Regions from separate parts of the Providencia sp. LY12 genome, predicted to be linked through region 2. Evidence: predicted binding sites of a transcription regulator. Region 2 holds the regulator's gene; each other region holds the start of a gene.

The links. The regulator PurR, encoded in region 2, represses purine synthesis genes. The targets are predictions, from matches to a motif close to CANGCAAACGTTTGCNTG.
Region 1: a site for PurR is predicted at 3,119-3,136, ahead of purL (phosphoribosylformylglycinamidine synthase). Genes of this name have one in related genera too.
Region 3: a site for PurR is predicted at 5,847-5,864, ahead of purT (formate-dependent phosphoribosylglycinamide formyltransferase). Genes of this name have one in related genera too.

What each region holds. Positions count from the first base shown of each region.
Region 1 covers NZ_CM172594.1:2,843,219-2,852,308, forward strand. The annotation lists gene purL (phosphoribosylformylglycinamidine synthase) at 1-3,035, opposite strand, end outside; gene mltF (membrane-bound lytic murein transglycosylase MltF) at 3,304-4,962, shown strand; gene tadA (tRNA adenosine(34) deaminase TadA) at 4,959-5,471, opposite strand; gene leuE (leucine efflux protein LeuE) at 5,559-6,206, opposite strand; gene ACY3ZI_RS13520 (XRE family transcriptional regulator) at 6,398-6,847, shown strand; gene ACY3ZI_RS13525 (DinI-like family protein) at 7,375-7,620, shown strand; gene ACY3ZI_RS13530 (hypothetical protein) at 7,617-7,907, shown strand; gene ACY3ZI_RS13535 (glycosyltransferase) at 8,012-9,079, shown strand.
Region 2 covers NZ_CM172594.1:1,912,858-1,924,318, reverse strand. The annotation lists gene rnt (ribonuclease T) at 107-751, shown strand; gene ACY3ZI_RS09105 (Grx4 family monothiol glutaredoxin) at 842-1,189, opposite strand; gene sodB (superoxide dismutase [Fe]) at 1,789-2,367, shown strand; gene cydH (cytochrome bd-I oxidase subunit CydH) at 2,456-2,539, opposite strand; gene purR (HTH-type transcriptional repressor PurR) at 2,807-3,832, shown strand; gene punR (DNA-binding transcriptional activator PunR) at 3,848-4,753, opposite strand; gene punC (purine nucleoside transporter PunC) at 4,876-6,099, shown strand; gene ACY3ZI_RS09075 (helix-turn-helix transcriptional regulator) at 6,273-7,028, shown strand; gene ACY3ZI_RS09070 (putative quinol monooxygenase) at 7,053-7,325, shown strand; gene ACY3ZI_RS09065 (riboflavin synthase subunit alpha) at 7,407-8,084, opposite strand; gene ACY3ZI_RS09060 (MATE family efflux transporter) at 8,367-9,740, shown strand; tRNA gene ACY3ZI_RS09055 (tRNA-Val) at 9,900-9,976, shown strand; tRNA gene ACY3ZI_RS09050 (tRNA-Val) at 10,018-10,094, shown strand; tRNA gene ACY3ZI_RS09045 (tRNA-Val) at 10,137-10,213, shown strand; gene pykF (pyruvate kinase PykF) at 10,662-11,461, shown strand, end outside.
Region 3 covers NZ_CM172594.1:3,353,918-3,365,378, forward strand. The annotation lists gene ACY3ZI_RS16015 (carbon starvation CstA family protein) at 1-1,680, opposite strand, end outside; gene ACY3ZI_RS16020 (WG repeat-containing protein) at 2,075-2,578, opposite strand; gene ACY3ZI_RS16025 (GMC family oxidoreductase) at 2,938-4,545, shown strand; gene purT (formate-dependent phosphoribosylglycinamide formyltransferase) at 4,594-5,772, opposite strand; gene rarD (EamA family transporter RarD) at 5,934-6,860, opposite strand; gene ACY3ZI_RS16040 (response regulator transcription factor) at 7,502-8,131, shown strand; gene ACY3ZI_RS16045 (helix-turn-helix domain-containing protein) at 8,873-9,505, opposite strand; gene rimO (30S ribosomal protein S12 methylthiotransferase RimO) at 9,723-11,057, opposite strand; gene ACY3ZI_RS16055 (DUF7916 family protein) at 11,223-11,461, opposite strand, start outside.

The sequences.
Region 1 (9,090 bases), 930 kb from region 2:
TTGTCTTTCTTCGCTTCGTGCTCTTGATCTGCGCACTCTTCGTTATCACGTAAACGCTGCATCTGCCATGTAGTTTCAGCCCAGCACTCACGCAGAGCACTACGGGAACCGTTGTAAACTACCGTATCACGGCTATTAATGATCACCGCGTCGTCGTGCGTTGCAGAACCCAGATAGTGAACACAGCCAGCTAAGCCAGCATCGGCAAAACACTGCTCTACGTATTGGCGATCAGCACCTTGGATTTGGATCACTGCACCCAACTCTTCATTAAACAGCGCCGCTAAGGTGTCTTCATCAAATGAACTGATATCCACGTTAATACCGCAATGACCCGCAAATGCCATTTCCACTAACGTGACAAACAACCCACCATCAGAACGGTCATGGTATGCCAGTAGTTTTTGTTCAGATAACAGTTTTTGAATGGTATTAAAGAAGCCTAACAACAGCGCTGGGTCACGAACATCTGGCGCTTTATTACCTAATTGACGATAAACTTGCGCCAGTGCAGAGCCACCAAGCGCATTGTGACCTTGACCAAGGTCGATTAATAACAAGCCGTTATCTGCCGTAGTTTTCAGCTCTGGTGTAACCGTTAGACGAACATCTTCAACGCGACCAAATGCACTGATAATCAATGATAATGGCGACGTCATTTCACGCTCTTCACCATTTTGCTGCCAGCGAGTTTTCATTGACATTGAGTCTTTACCCACTGGGATAGTCAGACCTAATGCTGGACACAACTCTTCACCGACCGCTTTAACCGCTTCGTACAGACCCGCGTCTTCCCCTGGGTGACCCGCCGCAGACATCCAGTTAGCAGACAGCTTCACGCGCTTAAGATCTTGTACATAAGAGCACGCTAAGTTGGTTAATGCTTCACCCACAGCCATACGCGCAGAAGCGGAGAAATCCAACAGAGCCACTGGCGTTCTTTCACCAATAGACATTGATTCACCATAATAGCTATCCAAACTTGCGGTTGTCACCGCGCAGTCAGCCACTGGGATCTGCCAAGGGCCAACCATTTGATCACGAGCAACCATTCCTGTCACAGTGCGGTCACCGATAGTGATTAAGAAGGTTTTTTCTGCCACAGCAGGTAAATGCAGAACGCGCTTAACTGCTTCAGTTAAATCGATGGCGGTTCTATCCAGTGATTCAGGCTCTGCTATCAGTGTTGTCACATCACGCAACATTTTCGGCGTTTTGCCAAGTAGCACATCCAGTGGCATATCGATTGGTTGGTTATCAAAATGCTCATCATTAAGAGTTAAATGACGCTCTTCCGTTGCTTCACCGATCACAGCAAACGGCGCGCGTTCACGCTCACAAATTTCAGTGAATAATGCCAGTTGTTCCGGAGCAACCGCCATCACATAGCGCTCTTGGGATTCGTTACACCACACTTCCAATGGGCTCATTCCTGGTTCATCATTAAGAATTTTACGCAGTTCAAAACGCCCACCACGACCGCCATCGCTCACCAGTTCAGGCATTGCGTTGGATAATCCCCCCGCACCAACATCATGGATAAACAGAATTGGGTTTTTATCACCTAGCTGCCAGCATTTGTCGATCACTTCTTGGCAACGACGCTCCATTTCGGCGTTATCACGTTGAACAGAAGCAAAATCAAGATCCGCCGCAGATTGACCGGATGTCATGGATGATGCAGCCCCGCCCCCTAAACCGATATTCATCGAAGGGCCACCCAAAACGATGAGCTTAGCGCCAACGGTAATTTCACCTTTTTGAACGTGATCCGCACGGATGTTACCAATACCACCCGCTAACATAATTGGCTTATGGTAACCACGTAATTCTTCACCATTATGGCTATTCACTTTCTCTTCATAGGTACGGAAATAACCTAATAATGCGGGACGCCCAAATTCGTTGTTAAATGCCGCCCCGCCTAAAGGACCTTCCGTCATAATATCGAGTGCAGTCACAATACGTTCAGGCTTGCCGAAATCTTCTTCCCAAGGTTGTTCAAAACCCGGAATACGTAAGTTTGAAACGGAGAAGCCCACTAAACCTGCTTTTGGTTTTGCACCGCGACCTGTTGCGCCTTCATCACGAATTTCACCACCAGAACCAGTTGCAGCCCCCGGCCATGGAGAGATTGCCGTTGGGTGGTTGTGGGTTTCCACTTTCATCAAAATATGTGCATCTTCTTGATGATAACGATAAGTACGTCCATCTGGCTCAGGGAAGAAACGACCTACTGAGGAACCTTCCATTACTGCCGCATTATCTTTATAAGCAGACAAGACGTGATCTGGCGTTTTTTCAAAGGTGTTTTTGATCATTTTAAACAGGGATTTTGGCTGTGTTTCCCCGTCAATAATCCAATCCGCATTGAAAATTTTATGGCGGCAATGTTCTGAGTTTGCTTGCGCAAACATATATAGCTCAACATCCGTTGGGTTACGTTTTAACCCTGTGAACGCCTCTAATAGATAATCAATTTCATCGTCGGCTAACGCTAAGCCCATCTCTTTGTTAGCCGTATCGAGTGCTTGGCGTCCGCCTGCGATAATATCAATCACTTTCATTGGGGCAGGCTGCTGCTGAACAAATAGCGCTTCGGCTTGTTCAAAAGAGGCAAAAACCGTTTCCATCATACGGTCATGTAACAGACTGATGACTAAGTCCCACTGCTCGCTTGTCAGTGAATCGGCTTGAATATAGTAGGCAACGCCGCGCTCAATACGTTTAACCTGTGTTAAGCCACAGTTATGTGCGATATCCGTTGCTTTAGAAGACCAAGGAGAGATAGTTCCTGGGCGTGGGGTGACTAAAATCAGTTTTCCAAATGGCTCATGCTCTGCCAGAGAAGGACCATATTTTAATAAACTACTCAGTTTACCTTGCTCACTGCCACTTAATGGGGCTGATAGCTCAGCAAAATGCATATATTCAGCATAGATATCCGTTACTGGGAGCTGTTTTTCAGCAAACAGCGCCAAAAGGCGGGTAATACGAAATGCTGATAGTGCCGGTGAGCCACGCAAAATTTCCATAGTCTTAAATTCTCTCTTTTAAACGCCAGCCCTGATCACGAAAGCAGGGAAACCGGAGTCCATTATAGAGCAATGTTCATCAATACGAAACCGTTTGCGTGACTAAAAATAGAGCGATTAGTTAAATATTAATATGTGCTAAATACGATAATATTAGTTGCACCGATCATCATTGTTAGAGCAAAATACGAAACCACTGGATTTATAACCATGATTAAACAGTTTTTATTAAGCGCACAACACCAGTTCCTGCACGAGAAATAATTATTTGAATAACCTAAAAGTTAACTATTTTATTATCGTGGTCATCGCTTTACTTGCCACCATGATCATTGGCTTCAATGTCCGATGGTCTAATACGCAAAACACCCAAATCGACAAAATTATCTCTCGGGGTGAGTTACGTATTAGCGCAGTAAGTTCACCACTCATTTATATTGATGAGCAGCGTCAGCTACGTGGCTTTGACTACGAGCTTGCTCAAGGCTTTGCCACGTACCTAGGCATTAAACTCAAAATTATTATTCGCCCGACTATTGAACAGATTTTCGAAGATCTCGATAACGACGATGCCGACATCGCTGTGGCGGGGCTGCTGTATAATAAAGACCGTTTGGAAACCATGAAAACGGGTCCAAGCTATTTGAGTGTTACTCAGCAATTGGTTTACCGTAAAGGCACTACGCGCCCAAAAACCTTTAATGACCTGAAAGGGAAATTAATGGTTATCGCGGGGAGCACTCATGCAAGCACGTTAAAAGCACTTTCAGCGCAATATCCTAATCTTAAGTGGGAAGAAAGCAGCAACTATACACCAAGTCAATTATTAGAAATGGTGGCCGAAGGTGAAATTGATTACACCCTTGAAGATTCTATTGCGGTTTCTTTGCAGCAACGTATTCATCCTAAAGTCGCCGTGGCATTTGATTTGCGCGATGACCATGCCATTACATGGTATTTAAGCCGCCAACATGACAACAGCCTAGATGCCGCCCTGCTCGATTTTTTTAATCTCAGCAATCAGAACGATCTTCTTGCTCGCTTGATTGAAAAGCATTTCAGCCATGTGGAATCCTTCGATTATTTCGATACCATAACGTTTATTAGCGCCATAAATAATAAACTGCCGGATTATCAACCTCTCTTTGAGAAATATGCTGAGACCGTTGAGAGCATCGATTGGAAATTACTTGCTGCAATAGCTTGGCAAGAATCTCACTGGAATCCTCTTGCAACCTCACCGACTGGCGTTCGTGGGATCATGATGCTCACCAAACCAACGGCTGCAACTATGGGAATTGAAGACAGGTTAGATCCAGAGGGGAGCATTAAAGGTGGGGCTGCGTATTTAGCCTATATTATGAAACGCTTACCCGATTCTATCGCTGAAGATGATCGCATTTGGTTTACCCTTGCTGCCTATAATATGGGTTATGGGCATATGCTGGATGTGCGAAAACTAACGCAAAGACTTGGCGGTAATCCTGACCGCTGGCTTGATGTTAAAGCAAATTTACCCTTGCTAACTCAGCAAAAATATTATTCCCAACTCACTTATGGTTATGCCCGAGGACACGAAGCTTATCGCTATGTAGAAAATATTCGTCGCTATCATCAAAGCTTAGCGGGTTATTTGCAAAGTCAGGAGAAAAAGCAGAAAACACTCGAAATTGCCAAGAAATCTCACGTTTACGTTGTAGTGCCAAATGAGAACTCGCCGCTTTCATCTTATGTGATGCCTGATGTAGTGTCAGCAAAAGTGGAGATCGCGCCCAAAGCGTCAGCAAATCTCGGTGTGTTTAATGCCAAGGAAAATACTCGTGCACCAAACGACTCTCTAGGGAAATATATTTTGGCAAAACCAACGCGTTCGAATTCCACCGATAATAACGTAGCCCTACAAAAGGAAACATCAATTGAAGACTAGCTTTCGGGATTTTGAGCCTGCTTTTCTTGACGCCTCTGCTCTTTAATTTGTGCTCTGCGCATTCTAAAAAAATCGCTGAGCATGGATGAGCAAGTTTCTTCAAGTACACCACTTGTCACTTCAACATAGTGGTTTAAACCTGGCTGCGACATGATATTAATGAAGGAGCCACATGCCCCCGTTTTAAAATCGTTCGCGCCATACACCACTCGACCGATGCGGCTATGGATCATCGCCCCTGCACACATAATGCAAGGTTCTAAAGTGACATACAGCGTTGTGTCTAATAAACGATAATTCTGTAGTGCGGTGCCCGCTTTTTGTAAGGTAATAATTTCGGCATGGGCGGTAGGGTCGTGATTTTCAATGGAGTGGTTCCAGCCTTCTGCCACGAGTTGGTTATCTTTGACCAGTAACGCACCGACAGGAATTTCCCCTGCATCTTGAGCTTTTTTTGCTAGCTCAAGAGCTTGAGCCATCCAATACTCGTCGATTTCTAATTGCGTCACTCTAGCCTCTCATTCATCCACACTCGAAAAGTTGATTATTACGAAATGTTAAAGTGACTGCAAATTGAATCTGATATTAATCAACAACTAATTACTAAAAATGGCAAGTTTTGCTGCGAACCCCATAAAGAATGCACCGACAGTGCAATTTCCCAATTTCGCCAAAATCTGCTTTTCCCGTAAAAAGCGCGCTATCAAGTAGCCACTGAATATCAATAAGCTTAGATACAAGAAGCTAACCGTCTCTAAGATAACCGCTAATACCATGTACGGCACCCAAGCATGGCTATAATTGAAGTCGATAAATTGAATAAAGAACGAGATATAGAACAAAATTGCTTTCGGATTCGTTAAGCTAAGTACCAACGCACGAGTGAAGTAATTTTCTTTTCTTACTTCAATCTGCTCAACCCCTGCTGATAACGATTTTTTCTGCCAAAAAGTTGCATATAAGATTTTGCACCCTAAGTACAAAAGATAAGCTGCCCCTAAGTATCTTACGATGGTAAACAGCGTTGGAGAGGCTTTGATCACCGAGGCAACACCAATGAATGAAAGAAAAATCAGTATTGCATCGCCAGTGAAAACACCGATTGCAGCGCGATATCCCGCTTTTGTCCCATGTGAAGTACTTGATTTTAATACATACAATGAGTTTGGACCGGGAACAATGATGATAAGCACCAACCCCGCTAAGTAAGTCCAAAAATTCAATACCCCTAGATTTTCAAACATGACCACTTCCTAATTGTTTTTTCTTATTACTATCACAGTTGCGATCCATTGTGAATATTCTACTTTTATTAATTTTTAAATCATTTGAATATATAAAACGAACTAATAATTAACATTATTTTTAAAATCTCTCTCATTAAATATGATTAACCCGCACTTAAGTTTTCATAATTTAAATAAGAGGAATAAACATGGCTTTTATTAGAAGAACCGTGCAATCAAGTATCTTTGAAGAGTTTTACCCAACAACGCTTGCATTCAGCGCTGCTAAGAAAAATTACTTCTTAGGGCATTCAAAAGATAAATCCTACATGATCTATAACATGACAGATGCCGGCAAAATTGAACCTACCGTTGTCGTACAAAAAGGTAAATTAAAAACCTATCTGCAAAATATTCAAGCTTTCTACGATCCAACACAGAACAAACAGTATCTGTACGGTTATAATCTCGATGAGAAAGTTATCGATGTTTATCAAATCGCTGATAATGCCAGCATCGTGCTAATGTATTCTGAGGAGTTCAACGTTGAAGACTCTATAAAATCAGCGACCTTCTTTATCATTAATGGTGTACTGTGCTTCTATACGCAATCTGATAAAACTAAGAGCTGGTATATCTATAACTTAATTAATTATTAATTTAATATTTGCTATTAACTATTAATTGCTTTCTTCCATAAGAGCTTAAATTAAGCTCTTATTCTATTTGTATAAATAGAGCCTTTTTATATTATTAATTCGACTTTATTTACAAACTATCCACTTTAAATAATACTTAGAACTTTCAATTATTCTGCTTGTTTATCACTGTTTTTTAGTTGGTCATCTCCGTTCACTCGCACATAATTCAGTGTCTAATTGATTTACTTCAGTGTAAAATGACGTTCGAAGACGTATACTACTGGTTTAAATCTGATATAACTAATTGAAATGGCACTATTAATTACTAAAAAATGCATTAACTGCGATATGTGTATCATTGGCGATATTTCTATTTTAAATCAATAATATAAAATCAAGTGTTGCTTTCTGTGTTTCATATTTTTTGTGTTACTTATCTGTGAGCTTCTTTTTCGTAACACAAAATTAGCCCTCTACTCTTGCAATCTCAAAATTTACTGTATATAAATACTGTATAAATAAACAGTTAAATGAGAGGTTACATTATGCCACGCATTGAAATTCTCTTTGATAAAGAATCAAAGCAAAAACCAAACGACAAAACTCGTAACGCCCTGCAGGAACAAATTATAAAAAGGATTGGTGACCGGTTCGGTCCATTGAGTTTGCGTATCGCTATGAGTTCATCACAATCACTAACTATTAGCGGCACTAAAACAGATGATGAGAAAGAAGAGATAGGTCAAATTTTGGAAGAGATTTGGCAGGATGATTCGTGGGTGTCCGCATGAAAAATGACGAATGTGTAGAGCTTGAAGCTGATAACGCAGAATTCATTCCGAAACTGGAGAAAGCACAGGTATCTATTGATAACCCGCCCGGCTTTATATTCATGAAATTTGTTTTTTCTGATCCTAGATTCAATGAAGAGACACGAGAAATGCAAAACATAGAAAAAGAGCCAGTACAATCTTTTATGGCTGAGAGTGTTGCTAAAGATTTATTAACCCAGCTGGAACGGCATTTTTACGGTAACTCAGAAACAGAAAAAATTGAGTCTAAAAAATACCTAATGTGATGAAAGGCCGCGAATATGCGGCTTTATTCTTTCCGTGAATATCGTCATTTGATAACATAACGACAAACAATGGCACATGCAGTGATGTTAAACGGGCATATTTCATGAAAAAAATTCTTATCGTAGGTAAAGAGGTTTCGGGTTTCGGTGGTATGGAAACTGTATTTACAACAACATACGATGAATTAAGCAAAGATAAATATGATATCTCATTTACTTTCTTTAATGAACTAAACTCTAACTCAGTTGTAAATGATGACTGGTTATGCGGTAGGCGTTATAGCAGAATTACATCTATTTTCAAAAATAAAAAACTAAAAAGACTGCATATGGGACTGAAGTTTGGACGATTTTTAAAGAAATCTAAACCTGATTATGTTATTGCCTATGACCCTATTGGATGTTTTATATCTCGATATGCGATGAGATTTTCATTTGTTAATATTCCATTGTTTTCTTGGTCACATTTTTCAATCAAACATACATATAAAGGTAAGTATTTACTTTTAGCTGATAAACACCTTTCAATCTGTGATGCAATAACTAGGCAATTTATAAAGCAAGGTGTTAATGAAGATGACATTTACACGATTTATAATCCAATAAAACGACAAGATAATACTATTGCGCGCCCCGAAAAAGCATCCTTTATTTATGTGGGTCGCGTTATGTTCGATGGCCAAAAAAATGTCAGCGAGTTATTTAAGGCGTTATCAAACTTACGAGGTGATTGGACGCTTCATATTATTGGTTCAGGCGAACATGGTGACATTAATAAGTTAAAGGCATATTCAAAGGAATACTCTTTCGACGACAAAGTTGTTTGGCATGGCTGGCAAACCAATCCGTGGCAATATATAGAAAAAAATATAAAATTAGTTACCTCGCTTGTCATTACTTCTAATTATGAAGGTTTTGGAATGGTGATTGCTGAAGCAAATAGCTATGGTGTTTACGTTATCAGTTCAAATTGCCCAACAGGACCATCTGACATAATAACACCCACAATTAATGGGGATTTATACCAAAGTGGAGATGTCATCTCTCTTACTGAGAAATTACAGTCACTTACTGACAATCCTAATTTACCAAATAGCTCAGATATCAAATTGTCGGTCGAAAAGTTTTATATAGATAACTATATGAATAGCATTAAAGATGCACTCAAATAAGAAATAAATTA
Region 2 (11,461 bases):
TTAGGTGGTGATAACCATCACCTAAAATATCTTCAGTATCTACCTGCAAAAATGCATTCCCTTTGGCATAATGAAAGCCAACCAGAAACTGTAAATTGAAAGCCTAATGTCTGAAAAAAATAACCCTAACTCACTGGTTAACCGCTTCCGGGGTTACTACCCTGTCGTTATAGATGTTGAAACTGGTGGGTTCAACCCTAAAACTGATGGTCTATTAGAGATAGCGGCCATTACACTCAAAATGGACAAAGATGGCTGGCTAGCCATTGATGAAACGCTGCATTTTCATGTAGAACCATTTGAAGGTGCGAATTTGGAGCCCTCTGCACTGGAGTTCACAGGTATTGACCCCACGAACCCCCTACGTGGTGCAGTGAGTGAATATGATGCATTACATGCCATTTTTAAAACAATTCGAAAAGGTATGAAGAATACCGATTGCAATCGCGCGATCATGGTAGCTCATAACGCAAATTTTGATCACAGCTTTGTTATGAATGCGGCAGAACGCTCTGGGTTAAAACGTAACCCATTTCATCCCTTCGCAACCTTTGATACCGCCGCACTGAGTGGATTAGTTTTTGGGCAAACCATTCTTGCAAAAGCCTGTGTCACCGCAGGTATTCCATTTGATGGCAAGCAAGCCCACGGAGCCCTATACGATACTAACCGTACCGCGCTATTATTTTGCGAGTTAGTCAATAAATGGAAAAAATTAGGTGGATGGCCACTACCTAGTGAGCCTCAATAACCTCGCCCCCTAAAAACAAAAAAACCGTATTAGTTTTAGGCTAATACGGTTTTCATCAATATAAGCATTAAAGCCTATTCAACAATTTAATTACTCAGTGATGGTTTCATCTGCTGGACGGTATTTGTCTGCAGTTTCTTTGATCAGAGCTTGTAATTCGCCGCGTTGGAACATCTCAACGATAATGTCACAACCGCCAACTAACTCACCATCAACCCATAACTGTGGGAATGTTGGCCAATTAGCATATTTTGGTAGCTCTGCACGAATATCTGGGTTTTGTAAAATATCAACGTAAGCAAAACGCTCACCGCAAGAAGAGAGAGCTTGAACAGCTTGAGCAGAAAAACCGCAGCTAGGCAGTTTTGGAGAGCCTTTCATGTATAATAAAATTGGGTTTTCTTTAACTTGGCGCTCAATTTTTTCGATAGTTGTCATTTTATATCCTAAAACGTGGGTGCTGATTTTGCAGTCACTGAGCCACTTTGAATCATTTGCAAGGCAACTCATTAGACAGAACACATTGACCGGTGTAATCGCCGGCATAGTCAAAACATCGCAAATTGTTCCGTGATTGTTTCATACAATATGCCAGTTTTATAAGGCGAATACTATAGCACTCCTATTTGCTGTACTCAAAAGGTGAAAAGCAAATAGCAACGTTTTCTTTTTACTATAAAAAATTCACTCTGGGTGTTTTTGCCGTGTAATCATGGGAGTTATTTGTTAATATATTAGCAAATTAATAACACTTGATGTATTTCCCTGCTCTTCAATGACAATAACGACACGCAGTGGAATAATTATTATGCAACTTACTAACAATTAAGGCATAAATAGCATCATGGAACAGGTTTTTTCTTACTGTAACCTGTATTCTGTTATGATAAATCATGACTTACAATGCGGCGCAATAGCTCAGCACAGCTCAACGTCACTACACTAGAAGTAGATTAATTAATAGAAGTACATTTAATTTCGCTCATTTTACGAGCAAACACCCTAAACACTGAATAAAAGCAATCAAGGAGTACGCAATGTCTTTTGAATTACCAGCTCTACCTTATGCTAAAGATGCTTTAGAACCTCATATCTCTGCTGAGACCTTAGAATACCACTATGGTAAGCACCACAACACTTATGTTGTTAACCTGAATAACCTGATCAAAGGCACCAAATTTGAAGGTCTGTCTTTAGAAGAAATCATTAAAACTTCTGAAGGTGGCGTATTCAATAACGCGGCTCAAGTTTGGAACCACACTTTCTACTGGCACTGCTTGGCTCCAAATGCAGGTGGCGAGCCAACCGGTAAAGTTGCAGAAGCTATCAACAAAGCATTTGGTTCATTTGCTCAGTTCAAAGAGCAATTCACTGATGCCGCAGTTAAAAACTTCGGTGCAGGTTGGACTTGGTTAGTGAAGAAAGCAGATGGCAGCCTGGCTATCGTTAACACATCTAACGCGGCAACACCAATTTCTGGTGACGATAAGCCAGTTCTGACTGTTGATATCTGGGAACACGCTTACTACATCGACTACCGTAACGCACGTCCAAAATACTTAGAAAACTTCTGGGCGTTGGTTAACTGGAAATTTGTTGAAGAAAATCTGGCTTAATTTTAGTTCAGATCTAAAATGACTAAGGGCGAGTATATTACTCGCCCTTAATTATTTCTCATCCTTATTAGATAGGATGGAAATGAAATCAGAAAATGTGCACAGCAAACAAAATAATTACAGCTAAAGAGCCAAACGCAGCTAGCAATCCATATTTAAAATCTGTATCCATGAGACCCTCTCATATAAAGAAATTGAATTATCAAATAACCATAAAATAAAAAGGTTATTTCAGTATACATGCACAAAAACGTAAAACCAGTGTCTATATCACATGTTATAACATCAATTATTTCTTTCGTTTTTGCGCTAGATCAGACAAAATCGACAACAAATCGCTAAATTATTGCCAGCAAAGGTACTATGCATCAATATGCAGGTAATTATTTAACTAGAATTATTTTAGAGACCAAGTTTTGGTTAGGAGTTTTTTCTTCTCATGGCAACAATTAAAGATGTGGCGAAACGTGCGGGCGTCTCTACCACAACCGTCTCCCATGTTATCAACAAGACGCGTTTTGTCGCTGATGATACAAAAACAGCCGTTTGGGCCGCCATCAAAGAGCTCAATTATTCTCCGAGTGCGGTTGCGCGTAGTTTAAAAGTCAACCACACCAAATCAATTGGTCTGTTGGCAACATCAAGTGAAGCCCCCTATTTCGCAGAAGTGATCGAGTCTGTCGAGAATAGTTGCTATGAGAAAGGCTATACTCTAATTTTATGTAACTCTCACAATAACTTAGGTAAGCAAAAAGCGTACTTGCAAATGTTGGCACAAAAACGTGTCGATGGGCTACTTGTGATGTGTTCAGAATACCCTGACACCTTGATAGGTATGTTGGAAGATTACCGAAATATCCCAATGGTCGTCATGGACTGGGGTACCTCTCGCGGGGATTTCACTGACAGTATTATTGATAACTCTTTCCACGGTGGTTACTTAGCGGGTCGTTACCTTATTGACCGTGGTCACCGTGAAATTGGCGTGATCCCTGGCTCTCTCGAAAGAAATACAGGTATTGGGCGTTTAACCGGCTTCAAAAAAGCCATGGAAGAAGCCAAAGTCACATTAAAAGATGAATGGATTGTTCAAGGGGATTTCGAGCCAGAATCAGGCTATAAAGCGATGATGCAGATCCTCAGTAACAAGCACCGCCCTACTGCGGTCTTCTGTGGTGGAGACATCATGGCGATGGGGGCAATCTGTGCGGCTGACGAGATGGGATTACGTGTCCCTCAAGATATTTCCATTATTGGTTATGATAACGTGCGTAATGCACGATATTTCACGCCTGCATTAACCACAATCCACCAGCCAAAAGAGCGTTTAGGTCAAATGGCGTTTGCGATGTTGCTCGATCGTATTGTGAATAAACGCGAAGATGCGCAAACGATTGAAGTTCATCCGCGTTTAGTTGAGCGCCGTTCCGTGGCTGACGGTCCATTTATTGATTATCGCCGCTAAGTCTACCTCAGCACATTAGCTCGCAAACCACTCCGCGTTGAGCGTTTCGCTATCACCAAGATAGTCAAGCAGCCATCTCAACGCTGGAGATGTATCATTCTCAACCCACGTTAAGCAGCAAGGGCTTTCAGGAAACGGCTGTGCTAATTCCAGCTCAACAAGCTTGCCTTCTGCACACAATGGCGCTGCACGGTGCTCAGGAACCATTCCCACACACAGCCCATTTTCCAAACACGCTAAACCACTTTCCCAGTAAGGCACAACTAAGCGACGTTGGTTATCCAGCGCCCAAGTATCTCTTTTCGGTAAGCTTCTTGAGGTATCTTCTAAGCACAAACTTGGATATTCACGCATTTGATCATCTGTCAGTTTGCCCTGAATTTTTGCTAATGGGTGATCGGGGCTCGCAACACAACGCCATGACATAAAGCCCATATCACGGAAGCTATAGCGCTCTCCAATTGGTGAAGCACGGGTCGCTCCAATCGCAACATCCACACGTCCATCGGCTAAAGCATCCCAAACTCCATTAAACACTTCAGGGTGGATATACAGTTCAATATCAGGGAAATGACGATAAAAATCCAAAATCAGCTGTTCCGTACGCTGCGGTTTTACGATGCAATCAACAGCAATACTGAACTGTCCGCGCCATCCATTGGCGACTTGTTGGCATTGATGTCGAGTATCAATCATTTTTTTGATAACACTTCGACTTTCTTTAATAAAGATAGCCCCGGCTTCCGTCAATACCACATCACGGTGACGACGTTCGAATAGCGGAACTGCTAACCATTCTTCGACTTGTTTTACTGTGTAGCTGATCGCTGAAGGAACTCGATGCAGCTCATCCGCAGCACCACTAAAGCTTCCCGTTCGAGCAACTGCGTCTATGACTTCAAGTGCATGAGCTGACCACATTTTCTTTCCTTTCAAATTATTTGATAGCAGAGTCCAAATATTACCGTTTCACAACGTAAAAAAATAGCCTATACAATAAGATAACTATCAACATTATTTTAAATATAGATTAAGCAAAAACTATGACAAATACTGCGACAAAAAACTCCTCTGGATTTTTGATTTATCTTGCTGGCCTAAGCATGCTGGGGTTTTTAGCCATCGATATGTATCTGCCAGCCTTTGGTTCAATGCAAACAACCTTAAATACGACTGAAGGCGCTATCAGCGCATCATTAAGTATCTTTCTAGCGGGCTTCGCGTTTGCCCAGCTATTATGGGGACGCCTTTCAGATAAATTAGGACGCAAACCTATCCTTATTGTTGGGCTTTCCCTGTTTATTGTTAGCTGTCTAGCAATGATTTGGGTCACCGATGCCACTCAGTTATTAATCCTTCGATTCTTGCAAGCCGTTGGCGTTTGTTCTGCTGCGGTTTTATGGCAGGCCCTCGTTATCGACCGCTATAACGAAGCTGATACTCAAAAAGTATTTGCCTCTATCATGCCTTTAGTGGCGCTTTCTCCTGCATTAGCGCCACTTTTAGGTGCCTGGGTGCTTGAGCACAAAAACTGGGAATTTATCTTCATCGTGCTGATGATGGTGGGCGTTTTACTCCTGCTACCGACCTTGATGCTAAAAAAAGTGGCACCGAAAGTCATCGCAGAAGAAAACCAGCCACAAACCAAAGTTTCCTTTGCTACCTTGCTAAGCTCCCCTGTTTTCAGTGGTAACGTACTTGTGTATGCAGCGTGTAGCGCTGGCTTTTTTGCATGGCTAACGGGTTCGCCATTTATTCTACGCAATATGGGCTTTAACCCTGCGGATATCGGCTTGAGTTATATCCCTCAAACACTGGCATTTATTGTCGGGGGATACGGCTGCCGCTTCGTATTAGCTAAAGTTCGCGCTGAAACGTTGTTCCCAATCTTGCTAGCGGGTTATGCCGTTAGTATGATTATTCTCTTTGTGATGGCGATTTATACGCAGCCAACATTAACCATGATTTTGGTTCCATTTTGCTTTATGGCAGCAATGAACGGAGCATCATACCCAATTGCAGTCGCCAAAGCCCTCAATACGTTCCCATCTGCTAGTGGTAAGGCCGCTGCACTGCAAAACGCCTTACAATTAGGGTTATGTTTCTTAGCCAGTTTATTAGTGTCTGCACTTACATTTGACCCTTTACTCGCTACAACTGGCGTGATGGCATTTACTGTAATCCCAATGATTATAGGCTATTTCATGCAGCGTTGTGCTAGCAAGTCCAATGATGCGATTAAGCACACTGAATATCAGCATGACTAATCGTTAGTTAACGTTATTTTTTGGCATCATAATAATCAGTTCCGTTACTATTATTAATAACGGAACTGATTTTTAATAAATACGTTATTTGGTGAATATATCGTTTATAGAGTTAATTTTTTCCCTATAACACGCTATTATTAGCATATTCAATTATGACGTTTTGAAGAGCCATGCTGAAACAGTATTATCCTCCTGATGAATTAAAAGAATTTGTTAGTTCAGTTTTGATTATCAAGAAATTTACTGATGCTATTAAGATCTTCCCAGGTACAGGTGCTGAAATATGGGTTTCGACTGAAAATATCAGTATGTCGACTCACGAACATACATCCGTCAATCCATTTCAGTTAATCATCCCCAGAGTCAATATATTTACCGCCATCCCGAATAATGCCAGCGTGATGGTGCTGCGTATTCGCCACGATGCCTTACGTTTTTTACTTCCCCAACGCACGTTAAATTATACGGATATCCCTACTCCGCTTAGCCAAATATGGAGCAATAATTGGTTTAAATCATTGGCCAATTCTTCATTCAAAGAGTTGCATGAGTGTTTTTATGTCACTAAGGCAGCGAAAAAGGCACATTTTATTGACCACGTTCTGGACTCTCTTTATCACAATCCAAATAAAAAAATTACCGAAATTGCCGATGATATTGGCTACAGCGCACGCTTAGTTCAAAAAGAGTTTTTAAAAGAATTTGGGATCACACCAAAACGGTACCAGATCAATTGTCGCTTAGAGCAAGTGATGAAAACTATGGTGAAAGAACAAGATACTTATCGTTGGTTTGAAACGGGCTATTATGATCAATCCCACTTTTATCGCGATTTTAAGCGTTACTTTACCATGACACCGTCGGCATTTTTAAAGTCAAATTATTCGCTTTTTTACAATACAAAAACAAAGTCTCCATTAAGATAGTTCTGAGTACATAAGGAGAATGGTATGAGTATTGTTGTATATGCCCAAATCACTACCGAAAAAAAGGACGGGTATTTAACGAAGAAAATCGTTAGCGAAATTGCCAAACGCAGCCGGATGGAAAAAGGATGTTTGCAGTATGACCTGATGGCAAAAGAAAATGGCTACATTGTGTTTGAAGAGTGGGAAAATGCACAAGCATTAGAAATGTATCAAAAAAGCGCTCATTTCAAACAACTTGTTGACGCGATTGAACGTGACAATGCCATTTTTTCGGTCAATTTTAGTGAGAAGTAATAGAATATTCCGGTGAATTTATTACCTACCGATTCAACAGGTTATAGCTCTGTATAGAGCTATAACCTTATCAGCTGAAAACTAGATTGACGATTTTTCACTGTCTACTGAGTCATCACTCTCTTGTTTCTGCTTCAATAACATTTCTTGTTCTTTCTGATACAAAACACGCTCAACAGTATCAACAATAGCTTGAGTTTGTGGGTCAATCTCAATGTTGACTTTATGGCCCAGTCGTTTGCTACCCAGTGTTGTTCTCGCCAACGTTTCTGGGATCAAATGCACGCAGAAACGGTTATTGATAACATCACCAACCGTTAAGCTGATTCCATCAATCGCCACAAATCCCTTATGTAAGATATACTTCATCAAGGCTTTATCATAAATAGATAGCCAAACTTGATGATTATCTTCAGAGGTGAAAATCTTACTAATTTCTGCGGTGGTTACAATATGACCCGAAACCACATGTCCGCCAATTTCATCACCATATTTCGCAGCACGTTCAATATTAACCACATCCCCTTCTTTTAAGTCACCTAAATTAGTGAGGCGCAATGTCTCTTTGATTAAATCAAAGCTAACGTTCTCCCCCTCAATTTTAGTCACCGTCAAACAGCAACCGTTATGCGCAACGGATGCACCGGTTTCTAAACCCACTAATAATTCCGGTGTGAATTTCATGACATGAGTACGGAAATTAGCTCTTTCCGTGATTGAGATAATTGGAGCGGTTCCTTGAACAATGCCTGTAAACATAATGACTCTCAGTGCAGTGAATTAATGAACTCAGTTTACCTAAGAATTTTCAGAGATCTATCTTATTTGAGTGGTTATATTTATGCTGCCATCACAAAACATTTAAACGGTTTCTATACTAATCTGCTGTTTTATTATTCTTATCTATAACTATGTTGGATTGGTTACATAAAAGAGATAGAATAAGGGGTTAGCATTAACTATCTGATTTTTTAGTAAATCATAGATTTTCATTCCGCTTTTTTCTTTTTTTAATTCGAAACTTATTGTGAAGGTGTATGCGTGCAGAAATATATTACAGAAGCGCGTAGCTTGTTGGCTCTCGGTATCCCTATCTTCTTTGCCCAATTTTCCCAAACCGCCATGGGGTTTGTGGACACCATCATGGCGGGAAGTGTTAGCGAAATCGAAATGTCAGCTGTGGCTGTTGGTTTTTCTATTTGGTTGCCTGCTATTTTATTAGGGCAAGGTATTCTCATGGCGCTCACGCCAATCATCGCTCAAATGAACGGTTCAGGTCGCAGAAACCTAATTGGCGACCAAGTTCAACAAGGCTTGTGGCTAGCCTTTATTTTAGGTGTTAGTATCATGTTACTGTTATATAACAGTAAATTGATCATTAGCAACATGCCTCATATTGACCAAGAGTTAGCCGATAAATCGGTTCGTTTCCTACACGCGATTATGTGGGGAGCCCCAGGTTACCTATTTTATCAAGTGTACCGTAGCCAGTGTGAAGGATTATCAAAAACCAAACCTGGCATGGTCATTGGTTTTCTTGGCTTGATGGTCAATATTCCAGTGAACTATATCTTCATTTATGGTCACTTTGGAGCACCTGCCTTAGGTGGTGTTGGTTGCGGCGTGGCGACAGCAACGGTGTATTGGGCAATGTGCCTGATGATGAGATGGTATGTTAAACACGCACCAAATCAGAGAGATATTCGCCCTGCTCAGCCATTAGGCGCACCAAATCCAGATATCCTGAAACGCATTATTGTGCTTGGAACACCGATTGGATTAGCGCTGTTTTTTGAAGTCACCCTATTTGCGGTTGTTGCCCTATTGGTCGCTCCTTTAGGCGTTGTTGCGGTCGCGGGTCACCAAGTAGCGCTTAACTTTAGTTCTGTGATGTTTATGTTCCCATTATCAATGGGTATCGCTGTCACCATTCGAGTTGGCTATAACTTGGGACGTCAATCTACCGATGCCGCAAAAGTCTCTTCCTATACTGGTTTAGCGGTAGGATTAAGTTTAGCTTGCTTAACGGCCATCTTTACCAGTACGTTCCGCGAACCTATCGCCATGATGTATAATAAGAATCCTGAAGTAGTTGTTTTAGCATCTAGCTTGATGCTCTATGCAGCGCTTTATCAGCTTTCAGATTCTATTCAAGTCATTGGTGCCGGTGTGTTACGTGGGTATAAAGATACTCGCTCAATCTTCTTTATTACCTTTACAGCATATTGGATTTTAGGTTTACCGTCTGGCTATGTTTTGGCGTTAACCGATTTTATTACCGAACCGATGGGACCAAAAGGTTTCTGGTTAGGATTTATTATCGGGCTCACCGCGGCGGCTATTGGTATGGCAACACGAATTTTGTGGATCCATCGCCAACCTGACAGCGTCGTTTTATTACGTTCAACGCGATAATTGGCGTAATTTTCAGCATTTTATGGTAAGGCGGTAAATGTTTTTCTGCGAATAGTTTTAAATACGAGCAAACTCTCGCAAAATTACATTTTCCCCTTGCCAGATTGACAGCAGAACGTTAATATTCGTCCCCGTCGTTAGAGCAGTAATAATTGATATGCGTCCGTAGCTCAGTTGGTTAGAGCACCACCTTGACATGGTGGGGGTCGGTAGTTCGAGTCTACTCGGACGCACCATTTAAATTCATCACTAGCGACAAACAAAGTTTCACCTCAGTGCGTCCGTAGCTCAGTTGGTTAGAGCACCACCTTGACATGGTGGGGGTCGGTAGTTCGAGTCTACTCGGACGCACCATTTGAATTTGTCATCAGTGACAAACCAAAGCTTCATCTCAGTGCGTCCGTAGCTCAGTTGGTTAGAGCACCACCTTGACATGGTGGGGGTCGGTAGTTCGAGTCTACTCGGACGCACCATTCTACTTATTCCGAATCATTATTTATCCTGAGCCCTACTTACCCTGATTAAAGTGCTTTTTTCAAATATCATATTTATCTTGATTGTGATTTTGTTTTCCCTTATTTTGTTGCGCAACCCACTTTCAACTGAAAATCTCGCTGTTGTTTGATCTTAATTACTTCTGCATCAAATTTAGCAAAATTTGATTTGTCTCACAGTTTGATGTTGTTTATAATAATCCCACAAGCTGAAAGGTTTCAACAAAGGCAAATCAGCATGTTAGCTTTAATGAAAAATGTCATCTACACTATAATAAGAGTCAAAAAGTGACGTTTTTTAAATAACCAGATTTTGAATACCAGACTGTCGCCTATTCTTATAAATGAGTTGCGCAACATAGACTATCTTGCGCATTAAGCATCGGCGGCAATACCGATTTCCTTTATAACCATTAGATAGACTGCCATGAAAAAAACCAAAATTGTTTGTACCATCGGTCCAAAAACCGAATCAGAAGAGAAATTAACTCAGTTATTGGATGCAGGCATGAACGTCATGCGCCTTAATTTCTCCCACGGTGACTATGAAGAACACGGTCAACGTATCAACAACCTCCGCTCTGTCTGTGCAAAAACCGGTAAACAAGCAGCTATTCTGCTGGACACTAAAGGTCCAGAAATCCGCACCATGAAACTGGAAGGCGGCAATGATGTTTCTCTCGTTGCAGGTCAAACTTTCACTTTCACAACAGATACTTCCGTTATCGGCAACCAAGAACGCGTTGCAGTCACTTACCCTGGCTTAACCAAAGACCTGAAAGTGGGTGACACCGTTTTAGTGGATGATGGTTTAATCGGGATGACCGTAACCAACATCACTGCAACTGAAGTCATTTGCCAAGTATTAAACAATGGCGATCTTGGTGAGAAAAAAGGTGTTAATTTACCGGGCGTTTCTATTGGCTTACCTGCTCTGGCAGAAAAAGATAAAGAAGACCTCGTTTTCGGTTGCCAACAAGGTGTCGACTTTGTTGCCGCTTCATTTATCCGTAAACGTTCAGACGTTGAAGAAATTCGCGCTCACCTGAAAAAACACGGTGGCGAGAATATTCAAATCATCTCTAAAATCGAAAACCAAGAAGGTTTAAATAACTTCGACGAAATTCTTGAAGCCTCTGACGGTATCATGGTTGCTCGTGGTGACTTAGGGGTTGAGATCCCGGTAGAAGAAGTTATCTTCGCCCAAAAAATGATGATTGAAAAATG
Region 3 (11,461 bases), 1.4 Mb from region 2:
GCCCAGTGGGTCAACAACGCCTTGATACAGTAAGTAACCCCACAAACCTACACATCCTGCTGTACCAATGATCCCTGCAAACAGAGAATCGGTTTTCTTCAGGAATGGCACGAAGTTACCCAGTAAATCTTGCAGCATAAAGCGACCAGAACGGGTACCCGCATCCAGAGCCGTTAAGATAAACAGTGCTTCAAACAGAATACCGAAGTGATACCAGAAGCCCATGTTGGCAGCTGGCATAATTTCGTGGAATACAAACGCAATACCGACAGCTAAGGTTGGCGCCCCACCTGCACGGTTTAGAATCGAAGGCTCACCAATGTCTTTTGCTGTTTGCATGATTTGTTCTGGGGAAATGACAAAGCCCCATGAACTGACCGTTGCTGCCGCATGAACAGACACATCTTTCAGTTGCGCCATAATTGCAGCGCCATCTGGACCACCCAGCTCATGCAGGTTAGGCATAGTGATACCTAATGCTGATGGTGGGGTGTTCATTGCAAAATACAGACCTGGCTCGATGATAGAAGCTGCGACTAACGCCATGATAGCGACGAAAGATTCCATTAACATCGCACCGTAGCCGATGTAACGAGCGTCTTTTTCGTTCGCTAACAGTTTTGGCGTCGTACCGGAAGAGATCAAGGCATGGAAACCGGATACCGCACCACACGCAATGGTGATGAACAAGAATGGGAACAGTGTACCTTTCCAAACTGGACCAGAACCATCAACAAACTGTGTCACCGCTGGCATTTTCAGCTCAGGGTTCAGGATAACAATACCTACAGCCAAACCAACGATAACCCCAATTTTCAGGAATGTCGCTAAGTAGTCGCGAGGCGCCAAAATCAACCATACTGGCAGTAACGCGGAAACAAACGCATAACCGACTAATGCATAAGTAATCGTCGTATCTTTAAAGGTCAGTGCTGGACCCCAGTAAGGGTCATGAGCAATCACACCACCAAACCAAATAGAAGCGACTAACAGTGCAATACCGATAACGGCAATTTCACCCACACGCCCTGGTCGGATATAGCGCATATATATCCCCATAAAGAGCGCAATCGGCACAGTGGAGCAAACTGTGAACACACCCCATGGGCTTTCTGCCAGTGCCTTAACCACGATCAGCGCCAATACTGCGAGGATGATGATCATAATTAAGAAGCAGCCAAACAGTGCTAGCGTACCTGGGATTGGACCCAATTCTTCTTTAACTATCTCACCAAGAGATGCACCGTTACGACGTGAGGAGATAAACAGCACCATAAAGTCCTGTACCGCCCCCGCAAGAACAACCCCAGCCAATAGCCACAATGTTCCCGGTAAGTAACCCACCTGAGCCGCTAATACTGGCCCAACTAATGGACCCGCCCCTGCGATAGCCGCAAAGTGGTGACCAAACAGAACGTTTTTATTGGTTGGAACATAGTTTAAGCCGTCATTATTAATGACCGCCGGTGTAGCACGCGTTTCGTCCAACTTCATCACTTTTTTAGCGATATATAAGCTGTAGTAACGATAAGCAATCAAGTACACCGCCACAGATGCGACGACGATCCACAATGCACTAATGTGCTCGCCGCGTCTTAGCGCGACAACCCCTAAACAGATTGCACCGATGATCCCGAGGATCATCCATGGAATGTGTTTTAAAATACCATTTTTGTTCATAGAACACCCTTCTGAGGTAGAACGAACATGCCATTAATACGTAATTACCGTTTATTAAACTGCGAAAACGTTGTTTTTAATCGTTTTCGATGAATAACAAATGATTTTTTAATAGGCAGTGGTTGAATGATTTTGAATGTAAAAAATTGAGTTCTGCCATAGTGGGTATGGTAAAAAATTACTATCAGGAAAAGCGAAAAGTTACCTTGAGTGGTGGCATACAGAATTAAGCGGTTAGTTTTTTGCGGTGAATGGTTTTCAAGAGTCGCTAAACCCTCAAAAAATGTGATCTGAGTAACAAATATTTTTCATTTCAACAAGTTAAGTAACTTTTAAAATCATATTTAGATTGTGATTTTTGTTAAATTCCTGAGGTTAATACATGAATAAAACGCTAATTTTCCCTACTCAGTGGATTAACAATTTCTTGCCATTCGCCCCCAACCCACCAGCTATGTTCTCCGTCGGTTTGTCGCTCACACTTCTTGCCTACCTTGGCTTTACTGTTTTCAAATGGATATGCACAATCATAAATCGGCTCAATCACAATTTCTCCGGTTTGGGCGTTGGCATAACCTATTTTTTCCCCCTGACGAATTCGGTATAGCCCGTCACTCGCAGGGTCGAGACCATTATCAAAATAGTAAAATTGATACACTTCATTACCCTGCTTATCTAAGAGCCTGATACCACCTTTTTTGTATACGCTTCCTTTAAGGCAATACAAGAAAGGTGAAGAAGGTTCAAAGCAGCGGATTTTTTCGCTTTCATCTTCCGCCATTAACTGAAACTGTTCTTCAAGCGGCATGGCTGACGCCATCGCCGTCATAAACACAGAAATAGACAATCCCATCAGCAGGCTTTTTATTGGTATGGTTTTCATTAATATTGCTTTCATTCGTAAAGGCACCTCTTATTTTATTAGGCGTTCAGCATCCCTTAAAGCATTCCCAATGAGTATCAGATAATCACGCAATTTTTTTCTATGCATCTTTTTCGTTCGCACTATTTTTCACTAAGAATAAACCAATTAATAAAGCATTAACTTATTAATGAAATTAAAAATAAGACTAAAAAGTTATGAGATTAATATTTTCCTTTTAAATAACAATAATTAGAGAAAATTAAAAAATAGTTACATAGGAAATTATTTTTGAAGTGAATCACACTAACAGAACATTATTTATACATTAATAACCTAAAGGCGTTATTGTTAAATAAATGATGATTGAATGTTAATTTCAACAGGGAAATAAAATGAGCACACAAAAATATGACTATATTATTGTCGGTGCAGGCTCCGCAGGTTGTGTTCTCGCCGCACGTCTGATCCAAGAAACCCAAGCTCGCGTGCTGCTTATTGAAGCGGGCGGTAGCGATAACCATATGTTTATCCGTATGCCTGCTGGCGTCGCTAAAATTATTGCCCAAAAAAGTTGGCCATATGAAACCGAACCTGAACCTCATGCCAACAACCGCAAAATGCAAATTGCTCAAGGTCGCGTGCTGGGGGGCAGTAGTTCAGTCAATGGCATGATCTACATTCGCGGGCAAAAACAGGATTATGATAACTGGGAACAAAAGTACGGATGCGAAGGCTGGGGTTATCAAGATGTCCTACCGTGGTTTAAAAAAGCCGAACGCAATGAAAGCTTGACCGGAGAATACCACGGCACTGACGGACCTCTTCCCGTCAGTGAAAACCGTTATCGCCACCCACTTTCTATGGCATTCATTCAAGCGGCTCAAGAACATGGTTTACCATACGTTAATGACCTTAATGGAGAGAGCCAGCAAGGAACCAGTTTCTATCAAACCACCACACATAATGGGGAAAGAGCCAGTACATCCAAAACCTATTTGAAATCAGTAGCAAATAGCGACCGTTTAACGCTCAAACTTAATACCCAAGTTAACCGCATTATTATTCGCGATGGACAAGCGGTTGGCGTGGCTTACCAAGGTAAAAATGGTCACGAAGTCGAGGCCTTGGCGCGTGAAGAAGTGTTGGTTTGCTCCGGCGCAATGGGATCAGCGAAGTTATTGATGCTCTCTGGTATCGGACCTGAAGAACACCTTTCCTCTTTAGGGATCAAAACCGTGGCGAATTTACCGGTGGGCAAAAATTTTCACGATCATTTGCATATGTCCATCAACGTCACCACCAAAGAGCCAATTAGCTTATTTGGTGCCGACCAAGGCTTTGCCGCTATCAAACATGGTTTTGAGTGGATGGCATTTCGCAGTGGGCTACTCGCTTCTAACGTTTTAGAAGGCGCCGCCTTTAAAGACAGTTGCAACCAAGGTCGCCCTGATGTGCAAATTCACTTTTTACCTATTTTAGATAGCTGGGATGATGTACCGGGGGAGCCGCTACCTGCCACTCACGGTTTTTCACTGAAAGTCGGTTACTTACAGCCTAAGTCTCGCGGGGAAATTTTACTGCGTAGCCAAAACCCGCAAGACCCGTTAAAAATTCACGCCAATTACTTGGCTGAACCAGAAGATATGGAAGGTTGTAAACGTGCGGTGAAATTCGGTTTAGAGGTATTAAGCCAGCCATCATTGCAAGCTGTCAGTAAAAATACATTGATGCCGCCAGCCCAAGTTCAGCATGATGAGGGGCAATTAGAAGAGTTTGTGCGTAATTTCTGTAAAACGGTTTATCACCCCGTTGGCACCTGCCGTATGGGTACAGATACCGCAAATTCCGTCACTGATTTACGTCTTCGCGTCCATGGGATCAATAAGCTACGTGTGGTGGATTGCTCCGTGATGCCAGAAATTCCAAGTGGCAATACCAATGCGCCGACCATCATGATTGCGGAGCGTGCAGCCGCGATGATTATTGAAGATAGACAATAATCCCCCTAAAAAGCCCCCCGCCAGAACCTAACAGGCGGGGGATAATCACTATCCTGTTACTTTTACTTGAGCCGCCGCTGTTTTTGCCATCTCTAGGGCTTGCTCAATCGAATCTCCGACTGCGAGCGTCACACCTAAACGACGAGTTCCCGCAATTTCCGGTTTACCAAATAAACGCAATTGAATATCAGAACCGAGAGCCTCGTGAATGCCCGAAAAAACCACATTCCGACTATGCAGCTCAGGTAAAATCACGGCCGATGCGCTGGCACCATACTGGCGAATAGTGCCAATCGGTAAGCCTAAGAAAGCACGAACATGTAATGCGAATTCAGACAGGTTTTGAGAAATCAACGTCACCATGCCGGTATCATGAGGGCGAGGAGAAACTTCGTTGAAAATGATCTCATCACCACAGACAAACAGCTCCACACCGAATAAGCCGTATCCCCCTAAAGCGGTGACAATTTTCTTCGCTACGTCCTGTGCTTTTTGCAAAGCAGCATCACTCATCGCTTGCGGCTGCCAAGATTCGCGATAATCACCTTTTTCTTGGCGATGACCCACTGGCGCACAGAAATGCACACCGTCTACCGCGCTAATGGTTAGTAATGTAATTTCAAAATCGAAATTCACCATTTTTTCAACAATCACGCGCCCTTGACCTGTACGCCCGCCTTCTTGGGAATAATTCCACGCACTATCAAGCTGCTCCGCTGAGCGAATGATGCTCTGCCCTTTCCCCGATGAGCTCATGACTGGTTTTACAATGCAGGGAAAGCCAATTTCATGGGCTGCGACTTCAAAATCCGCTTTCGTTTCCACGAAGCGGTATTCCGACGTCGGCAGTTGTAGCTCTTCGGCAGCTAAACGACGGATCCCTTCACGATTCATGGTTAGGTAAACCGCATTGGCAGATGGCACGACTTTTTGACCTTGCTTTTCGAGTTCCACCAACGTTTTGGTGGCAATCGCTTCAATCTCAGGAACGATAAAATCTGGTTTCTCACTTTCAACAAGTTGGCGTAGTGCCTCACCATCCAACATATTGATGGTGTAGCTGCGATGAGCAACATGCATCGCAGGTGCATTGTCATAGCGATCCACCGCAATCACTTCAATACCCAAACGCTGGCACTCAATCGCCACTTCTTTACCTAACTCCCCCGAACCGAGAAGCATAACTTTTGTCGCGCTAGAACAAAGTGCAGTACCTAATTGGCTCATGATAATGACCTTATATCCCCAGAGATAAATGCAGCTACATAAAAGATAATGTCTAAAAAGATGGCAGGATTATATACGCAATCGTTTGCTTTGACTATGATAGAAGCATAACCCGTTAACAGTATTATCTGTAAAACGGGCTAACCCATTAAAATTAAAAGTTAAATTTTGGGAGATTCATCCCGCCCAGTCACATACGGTTGATGGCGGGCACCTTTGCCATAGCGTTTATGGAGTAGCGCTAATACACAAAACAGTAAGCCAATCCAAATCAAGGTAAAACTGACACCTTTGACCCAATCGAAAATTTCATTAAACAGGAAAACTGCTAACAAGAATTGAATTGTTGGCTCGATATATTGCGCTAAACCAATCACCGTTAATGTGGTACGTTTAATGGCTGCCGTGAAAAAGAGTAATGGAATGATAGTCACAGGCGCCGCCAACATGTACAGCATTTTGGTTTGCCAATCACCATTTTCTACCGCGCTCATTCCATGTGCGGATAACCACCATGTAATACCTATCGCCAAGGGTAATAACCAAAGCGCCTCTAAAAACAGCGAGGTGATAACATCAAAACGAATAAACTTACGGATCAAACCATAAACTGCAAAAGCGCTCCCCATCACTAACGCTAAAACGGGCAATTCCCCATATTGTATGATTTGGTAGGCAACACCTGAAAAAATAAACACAACCGCCAGTTTTTCAGCAAAGACTAAACGCTCTCGCAAGAAAATCACACCTAGCAAGATTGAAAACAGCGGGTTAATAAAATAACCCAAGCTCGCAGCCAGTACTTGCCCATGAGTTAACGCATAGGTGAAGGTTGTCCACGATACCGCCATAATCGAGGAACTAAAAAAACATAACACAATTGAACGTTTATCCGCCCACACTTGCTTCCACAGGGATTTATTCTTGATAAGCAACCGAATGAAAAATAAGAACGGAAGAGACCAAATCAATCGTTGCGCCAGTAATTCCATGGCTTGTGCATCAGGAAGTAACCGATAAAACAGCGGGGTTATCCCCCAAAGAATATAAGAAAAGATAGCTAATGCTACCCCGGAACGCAGCAACATAATTTATCCGTATGAAAGTGTGGTTGATTTTTCTTCTCTATAATACGCCAATAACGGAAAGATAATAGGTTGAAGTGCAAACTATCACTAAGGTTATCGATCAATTTATTCACACTAAACACTTTTATTAATCATACGAAAACCTATAGTGCAATATCTTTTAAGGAAATCATTACGTGTATTCACTCACTTTTTTAGAGTACTTTGCAATTTTACTGAGATAATTTTAATGACTTAACCACAAAACTTAAAAACAGAAAAAAATTATCAAGGAGGATGATTAATTAAATTTCATAAAATTGCTAATAGTGCTTTTTATGACTACCATTTTGCGATATTATTACTTAGCTAAATAACATTATTTTCATGTTATCTAGAAAACATAATAATCGTAAGACAAGCTTAAAACTCTATCTTGTTACAAAACATTAAACAGATGTTACGTTTTGACACATACTTTAACCTTTGTTTCTTTTTTATATTAAAATTAGGCAAGTACTTTTTTTAATATCATTTACGTTCAGCAATAATCTATAAAAAAGAATAGTTGAAAATATATTACCATTTCCATCGGTGAATTATTCTCATTCTATTAAACTACGTTAATTTGAATGTCAAATCCGTTTAACAGGAGTTTGGTGATGAATAGCGCCATTCATGTAATCGTTGAAAACGATAATGTCTTTAAGAATAAACTGAAATCAAAGATGGAATCTTTTGATTTTATATTTAAATTCTATAATGACGAAGAGGTATTTATTAGTACTTATACTTACCCTAAAGAAGATAATGCAAAGGATTGTGTTTTATTATTCGTAGGCAATAACTCCAGTCATATTAATAAATTAAAAAACCTTACTCAATCTTTAGCCGTTGTTCCTGTTATCGTCATCGCAGAAGAACCTTCTGCTGCACTATGCAGAGACTACTTCAAGGCTGGAGCCTTTGATTTCTACGCATTTCCATTTGATGACAGAGTGTTTCTAAGCGCTATTCAGGGAGCTAATGAACACTTCGATAAACAAAATGAAAATCATAAAAAATATATCTATTTAACCAATAAATTCGACCGTCTCTCAGCTAGAGAGCGTGAAATTATGGACATGATTTTAGACGGAAACACCAGCCGAGAAACGGCCGAAAAACTGTCATTATCACCAAGAACCGTAGAAGTGCACCGTTCAAATATTTATACAAAACTAGGAATAAAATCACTACCTCAATTAATCCAAGAGTATGAATATATTAATACTTATTCTGCAAACGCTTAATTCTCTTTATTCACCAGCCCCCCTCTGCCTAATGGTTTATCAAAAAACCATTAGGCATTTTCCGTTCGCAAAATTACCCAGAAAAATATAATTAAATTTAGATTTTTATTTAGATAACTATTTAATTTAATCATTTAACTTAACTATTCACTTAACTATTCGGTTAACTATTTTTCACTATCAAACTTAGCATAATGATTATGCTTTCTATTCCTCTTTATTAATCTATCATCCTAAAATAACTATTTTTTAAGCAATAGTGGAAAATCAAATAAATTGCACTATCATTTTTATACAGGAAAACTGTTACTCTAGTTATTAATGATAAAAATCGCATTTATAGCTAAATATAAAATTAATATATTTAGTTTAAAATAAAATATAAACCTATATATATCCCCGCAACCATTTACTCCAACTGTGAGTATGTGAGTTCACTGAAATAAAAATCTATAACATCAAATTAAAACCAATTCCTAAAAAAAAGCGTACTGAGATCAACATACTTAACAACAAGATAGGTTGATAATCTTAGCTCTTTTTCATTTCTTCTCTTTCGTTTCGCTGAAAGGCGTGACTGAGCCCGCAATCAATATGCATTGATATGTTGGGCTTAGTGATTACCGTAAGGCTGTGTGATTTGAATGCTTCGAACGTTTTCAGCATTGCTGCAGAAAATCAGTAGAAGCTTTTTTTATTGGCAGGGCTGTTTTTATTGACGGACTATTTTTATTAACTGGACTATAGCTTGTATTCGCGAATATCAATCTGATATTGCTTCAGCTTGCGCCACAGTGTAGTACGCCCCATATTTAATGCTTGATGCATCTCCTGAATTTTTCCACCGTATGCCAACGCGGCTTCGATGATTAGCGCTTTTTCCACTTCATGAATGTTCAAGTCGTGGAATAGATTATGTCCGTGTGTTTTCTCTGAAAGTTTTTGCCAGTAAAAGTGACACTTTAGCTTTTCACTAATTTCTCGCCCTAGGGTAAGAGTGAGAGCTAACAGTATATTACTGCTGGTTGACTCCCCACGTAACACCAACGTGGCTAACAAGCGCGTTTCATCATAAATAGGGGCGAAATAGTAAGTATGTCCTTGTGAGTTAATTGGCTGGTCATCTAGAGAAGTGACCTGTATTTGAGAGAATATCCAAGATGGCAACATGGCGCTGCTGTCTGATTTACGGTTAGACCATAAAGTTTGACCGTATTTATCCAACAACATTCCTTCAATGTCGAAATCATGGATAGGTGATAAACCATTTGTGATGGCTTCACTTGCCAGTTGTATCAATAACTCCGGATCAATGGAGCATGATGATTTTTCTGTAAGCTGTGCGAGTTTGGGAATTGTAAAATCAATAGTCATAATCAGCCTTATTCTTCGATAAGTATTCTCCCTGATTATGTCAAGTTATCAGTTAAGTTTTATATCCTAGATCAAGTTATGATTTGATAGATTTTGGCGGGATGATATAGATCAAGTATTTGAAATATAGAAAAAACCCAAAATAATGGGTTATATCGAAAAAAGCCTGCAAACATGATTCGCAGGCTAAATTTCGAGCTAGATGATAGCCTATTTTTTATTCGCTAACAACGGAGCCCCACAGGTCATATTCATCAGCATGCTCAATCAGCACTTTAACGATATCCCCTGCTTTCACATCAAACTCGCCATTGAGGTACACCATACCATCAATTTCTGGCGCATCGGCCATACTACGACCCACTGCACCTTCGTCATCGACTTCATCGATAATAACTAAAAGCTCGCGACCCACTTTCTCTTGTAAGCGCTGAGTGGAGATCTCTTGCTGAAGCTGCATAAAACGATGATAACGCTCTTCTTTTATCTCTTCAGGTACTTGGTCAGCCAGTTCATTCGCTTTTGCGCCTTCAACTGGGCTGTATTTAAAGCAACCAACTCTATCTAATCGCGCTTCTTGTAAGAAATCCAACAGCATTTGGAAATCTTCTTCTGTTTCACCAGGGAAACCAACAATAAACGTTGAACGTAATGTCAGCTCAGGGCAAATTTCACGCCAGCGCTTAATACGCTCTAATGTTCTTTCTACCGCTCCTGGGCGTTTCATCAGTTTTAAAATTTTCGGACTGGCGTGCTGTAATGGAATATCCAAGTAAGGTAACACTTTACCTTCTGCCATTAATGGGATCACATCATCAACATGTGGGTATGGGTAAACGTAATGCAGACGAACCCAAACCCCCATAGAAGCTAGCTGCTCACATAATCCAACCATGCTAGTTTTCACCGGCTGACCATCCCAGAACCCCGTACGGTGTTTAACATCCACACCATAAGCAGAAGTATCTTGAGAAATCACCAGTAACTCTTTAACGCCTGATTCAACTAAACGCTTCGCTTCATTCAACACATCGCCAATAGCGCGGCTATCTAAGTCACCACGCATAGAAGGGATGATGCAAAAAGTGCAACGGTGGTTACAACCTTCCGATATTTTTAAGTAAGCGTAATGTTTTGGCGTTAATTTTACGCCTTGCTCTGGGACTAAACTAAAGAACGGATCATGCTCTGGTTTTGGCACATAGTGGTGAACGTGATTTAACACTTGTTCATAACTATGTGGGCCCGTAATTTCTAATACCTTCGGGTGAACTTCACGGATTTGGTTCTCTTTTGCGCCCAGGCATCCTGTCACAATCACTTTACCATTTTCGTTCAACGCTTCGCCGATAGCTTCTAACGACTCTTGAACGGCACTATCAATAAAGCCACAAGTATTCACGATAACCAAATCGGCATCGTCATAGCTAGGAACGACTTGGTAACCATCAGTACGCAGCTCCGTTAAAATACGCTCTGAGTCAACGAGGTTTTTTGGGCAGCCAAGTGAAACAAAGCCAATCTTTGGCACTGAATTCGTATTTTGCGACATAGCTCACTTCTTTATTATGTTATAGATATTGTTTTAAAAAATGGGCTGGATTTTACCTGAAGTATAGCGGGAATTGTATATTTTTTTAGCGATGAAAATGATATTTCGAGCGAAATTCCCGCGCCATTTCTAGCACAGGGATTTCACTCAGAAAAACAGCAAAGATTATCGGTTAATTGAGCGGGCGATACGGGAATAGGTGTGTCTAACACCGCGGATCACAATACTGTAATTCAATATATTCTCCGGTAAGGCGATGCCGTTATAACCCGAGTCACCTATATGATGTAAATCTGTTCCTGCCATTTTGCACATTAACGCAATCTGGCGAATGGTTTGTAGGTCAGCCCCTTCTTGAGATGTGCCAATCGCGGTCATGGTCATAACTCGCTGAGAATGGCAAT